2 regions of the Nonomuraea sp. NPDC050202 genome follow, and region 2 is predicted to be linked to the other one. Evidence: riboswitches for the same ligand, from Rfam matches in the RefSeq annotation. Region 2 holds a riboswitch; the other holds the start of a gene.
What was found. A riboswitch is a leader RNA that binds a small molecule or an ion and turns the genes downstream of it on or off. The one in region 2 is predicted to bind glycine.
Positions count from the first base shown of each region.

Region 1: it holds a riboswitch for glycine, as region 2 does, so the genes downstream of both, gcvT (glycine cleavage system aminomethyltransferase GcvT) here and gcvP (aminomethyl-transferring glycine dehydrogenase) in region 2, are expected to answer to the same signal.

Region 1 covers NZ_JBFALF010000007.1:167,755-170,136, reverse strand. The annotation lists gene gcvH (glycine cleavage system protein GcvH) at 1-325, opposite strand, end outside; gene gcvT (glycine cleavage system aminomethyltransferase GcvT) at 322-1,407, opposite strand; glycine riboswitch at 1,538-1,635, opposite strand; gene AB0I79_RS21800 (gamma-glutamyl-gamma-aminobutyrate hydrolase family protein) at 1,747-2,382, opposite strand, start outside.
Region 2 covers NZ_JBFALF010000019.1:148,659-151,040, forward strand. The annotation lists gene AB0I79_RS38240 (MerR family transcriptional regulator) at 1-423, shown strand, start outside; glycine riboswitch at 844-941, shown strand; gene gcvP (aminomethyl-transferring glycine dehydrogenase) at 1,127-2,382, shown strand, end outside.

The sequences.
Region 1 (2,382 bases), on a different contig from region 2:
CCACGCGCACCTTGAACATCCAGCCCTCCCCGTACGGGTCGCTGTTGACGAGGCCCGGGTCGTCCACGACGGACTGGTTCACCTCGGTGACCTCGCCGCCGACCGGGGCGTAGATCTCGTTCACGGACTTGGTCGACTCCACCTCGCCGACGGAGTCGCCCTGCTCGACGTTCGCGCCGACCTCGGGAAGCTGCACGTAGACGACGTCACCAAGGGACTCGGCGGCGAAGGCCGTGATGCCGATCGTCACGGTGGCGCTGTCGTCCAGCCCGGCAACCCACTCGTGCTCCTTGGTGTAGCTCAGGTCGTCAGGGATGTTGCTCACTTGTTCCTCCTGTAAAAGGGCAGCTCAACCAGGTCCATAGGTTCATGGCTGCCCCGGATGTCCACGGCCAGGCCTGATTCGGCGCCGGTGTCCACGTAGGCCATCGCGATGGGCTTTCCCAGGCTCTGGGAGGGCGCACCGCTGGTGACCTCGCCGACGACGACGCCGTCCTTGGTGACCGGGTAACCGTGGCGCGGCACCCGGCGGGTCCGTGCGACGAGGCCGACGAGCCTGCGCCGGGGCGTGTCGTCCTTGACCGCCTCGAGCGCCGACCTGCCGACGAAGTCGCCCGGCTTGTCGAATTTCACCACCCTGCCCAGGCCCGCGTCGAACGGAGTGAGCTCCGCGCTCAGCTCGTTGCCGTACAGCGGCATGCCGGCCTCGAGCCGGAGCGTGTCGCGGCTGGACAGCCCCGCGGGCTTGAGCCCGTGCGGCTCGCCGGCCGCCGTGATCGCGTGCCAGAGCGGCACGGCGTCCTGGTTCGCCACGAACAGCTCGAACCCGTCCTCGCCGGTGTACCCGGTACGGGCGATCAGCGCCTGCCGGCCGTCCACCTGGCCGGGCAGGCCCGCGTAGTACTTGAGCCCGTCGAGGTCGGCGTCGGTGAGCGTGGCGAGGATCTCCTGGGCGCGCGGGCCCTGGACGGCGATCAGCGCGTACTGGTCCGAACGGTCCTCCACCACCGCGTCGTACGGCTTCGCGCGCTCCCGCAGCTCGCCGGCGACCTTCTGGTAGTTCGAGGCGTTGGCCACGACCATGAACTCCTCGTCACCGAGCCGGTAGACGATGAGGTCGTCGAGCACGCCGCCGCGCTCGTTCACGATCATGGTGTACCTGGCCCGGCCGGGCGCCAGCGCCGACAGGTGCCCGACCAGCGCGTAGTCCAGCGCCTCGCCGGCCTGCGGCCCGGTCAGGAAGATCTCGCCCATGTGCGAGAGGTCGAACAGCCCGGCCGCCTCGCGGACGGCCCGGTGCTCCGCGGACTCGCTGCCGTACCGGAGCGGCATGAGCCACCCGGCGAAGTCGGTGAGGGTGGCGCCGAGGCTCTCGTGAACGTCGCGTAGCGGTGTCGGTCGGGACATTTGTCGCACCTCAGGACAGGAGTGGATGCCAGCATCCTCCCCCTCTGTCATCGATGCCTGAGAGTTTCACCCGACTTTTGCCGGACTTTCACCTTCGGCGAGGCCCGCAGGCCTGCTTTCCAGAGGACACCTCGTCCGCGCGGTCCTTTGCCTTGAGAGGTTCGCGGGGAGGGCTTGCTCCTTCAGGGACCCTGACCGGCTGTCAGGGTGCTCTCCCGCGCGGTTTCGACGGTGATGTCCGTCAGCCTAGTGCCGTTACGGGGCTGTTGTCGCGTTGCGGGCCGGACGTGAACCACGGGGGCGCGATCACGTCTTGAGGGCATGCGTCGGTTACTGGCGTCAGCAGGCCCGGACGAGCGCCTCGAACAGCGCGTGGTCCTCGGCCGCCTCCGGGTGCCACTGCACGGCCATGGTGAACGTCCCTGAGGACTCCACGGCCTCGATGGTGCCGTCCTCGGTGGTGGCGGTGACCGTCAGGCCGGGGGCGAGCCGGTCCACGGACTGGTGGTGGTAGTGGGGGACCGTCACCGGCTCCTCGCCCAGCGCCTTGGACAGGCCGGTGCCGGGGACCGGGGTGACGGGCAGGTGCCCGAAGACGCCGGGCCCCGGGCAGTGGTCCGTGTGGCCGACCACGTCGGGCAGGTGCTGGTGCAGGCTGCCGCCGAGGGCCACGTTGAGCACCTGGAGGCCGCGGCAGACGCCCAGGAAGGGCAGCCCGGCGTCGAGGGCGGCCGCGAGCAGGGCGAACTCCGCCTCGTCCCGAAATTTCCGGACGTAGCCGCTGCGTTCGTGCGGCTCCGCGCCGTACCTGGCCGGATCGATGTCGCCGCCGCCGGCCAGGATCAGCCCGTCCAGGCGGCGTACCAGCCCGGCCGGCTCCCCGGCGGGCGGCAGCAGGACCGGCTGGCCGCCGGCCCGCACGACCTGCTCCACGTACGTGTACGGCAGCAGCGCGGCGCGGGTGTCCTGCCACAC
Region 2 (2,382 bases):
CGCACGGGCCTGGTTGAGCCCACGATAAGGGCGGCGCACGGCTCGGGCTCCCAGCGGCTCTACAGCTTCCGCGACATCCTGGTGCTCAAGGTCGTCAAGCGGCTCCTCGACACCGGGGTGTCACTGCAGCAGATCCGCACGGCGGTGCAGCACCTGCGTGACCGCGGGGTCGCCGACCTCGCGCAGATCACGCTCATGAGCGACGGTGTCAGCGTCTACGAGTGCACCTCGGCCGACGAGGTGATCGACCTGCTCCAGGGCGGCCAGGGCGTGTTCGGCATCGCGCTCGGGCGGGTCTGGCGGGAGGTCGAGGGCTCCCTCGCGGAGCTGCCGGGGGAACGCGCGGCGGTCGAGGACACCGTCCCGGCCGACCATCCCGCTGACGAACTGGCCCGCAGGCGCCGCGCCCGCCGCACCGGCTGACCCGGCCCCGGGCCCCCGCGCTCGCAGATCGGGCCCGCGCCGCACCGGCCGACCCGGCTCCGTGCCCGGCCGACCCGCCCTGGCGCCTGTGGCCGGCAGATCGGGCCCGCGCCCACCGCGCCGGCCACCTCGGGCTCCCGCGCCGGGCTGACCCGCCCGGGCTCCCGCACCCGCCGCACCGGCCGATCGGGCCGGCGTCGCACGCCGGCCGTCGTGCCAGCGCACCCACGCACCGCACTCCCAGGCGCTCCCGTGCCCGGCTCCGGCCTGACGTGCCCGGCCTGACGTGCCCGAATTGACGTGCCCGGACGCCCTTTCACGGGCCGCCACCGGCACCCGTACGGGGCGCGCCGGTGGCCGGAAGCGGTCCGGTGAGCGGTTACCGGGGCCTACCGTAGTAATCTAGGACAGTAAGGCTGACGACCCCGTGCGGGAGAGTCCCCGGGCACCTGGTCCCGGGGCGCCGAAGGAGCAACCCTCCCCGGAATCTCTCAGGCATCCAGTACCGCTCGGGTGAGGCAACTCTGGAAAGCAGGCGCACCCGCCAGGCGCGCCTCACCGACGGTGCAAGCCCCACCGGGGGTGAAGCTCTCAGGTCGTGGCGCCGAAGCACATCGCGGGGCCGCGCTGACAGAGGGGGAGACCCGGCACTCGTCCGCGCCCTGGCGCCGGTCTCCATGAAAGCCTCGGGAGGCACAACCCCATGACCGATCTGTCAGCTCCGCCGTTCTCGTCCAGGCACATCGGCCCGTCGGAGTCCGAGCAGCAGCGCATGCTCGAGGCCGTGGGCTTCGAATCCGTCGCGGACCTGGTGGCGGTGGCCGTCCCCGAGGCCATCAGGGCCAAGGACAAGCTCAAGCTGCCCGCCGCGATCGGCGAGGCCGAGGCCATCGCCGAGCTGCGCGCGCTGGCCGGGCGCAACCGGGTGCTCACCTCCATGATCGGCCTGGGCTACTACGACACCGTCACGCCCGGCGTCATCCGCCGCAACCTGCTGGAGAACCCGGGCTGGTACACCGCCTACACCCCGTACCAGCCGGAGATCTCGCAGGGCCGCCTGGAGGCGCTGCTGAACTTCCAGACGGTCGTCTCCGACCTCACCGGCCTGCCCGTCGCGGGCGCGTCGCTGCTGGACGAGGCCACGGCCGCGGCCGAGGCCATGACGCTGGCCCGCAGGGCGGGCAAGTCGAAGAGCGACGTGTTCGTGGTGGACGCCGACGCGCTGCCCCAGACCAAGGCCGTGCTGGCCACCAGGGCGGAGCCGCTCGGCATCACGCTGGTGGAGCACGATCTGGACGGTGACCTGCCCGAGTGTTTCGGGCTGCTCGTGCAGTACCCCGGCGCGTCCGGGCGGCTGCGCGACTTCCGCGCCGTGGCCGCCGCCGCGCACGACGCGGGCGCGCTCGTCGTGGCCGCCGCCGACCTGCTGGCGCTGACGCTGGTCGCCGCCCCCGGCGAGCTGGGCGCCGACATCGCGATCGGCTCCTCGCAGCGGTTCGGGGTGCCGTTCGGGTTCGGCGGGCCGCACGCCGCGTACATGTCCGTGCGGGAGGGCCTGCAGCGGCAGCTGCCGGGGCGTCTCGTCGGCGTCTCCGTGGACGCCGACGGCGACCCCGCCTACCGCCTGGCCCTGCAGACCCGCGAGCAGCACATCCGCCGCGAGAAGGCCACCAGCAACATCTGCACCGCCCAGGTGCTGCTCGCCGTCATCGCGAGCATGTACGCCGTCTACCACGGCCCCGAGGGCCTGCGCGGCATCGGGCACCGGGTGCACCGCCACGCCACCGCCCTGGCCGAGGGGCTGCGCGGCGCCGGCGTGGAGGTCGTGCACGGCGAGTTCTTCGACACGGTGCTGGCCCGCGTGCCCGGCAGGGCCGCCGCCGTCGTGGCCGCCGCCGCCGAGCGGGGCGTCAACCTCTGGCAGGTGGACGACGACCACGTCTCCGTGGCCTGCGACGA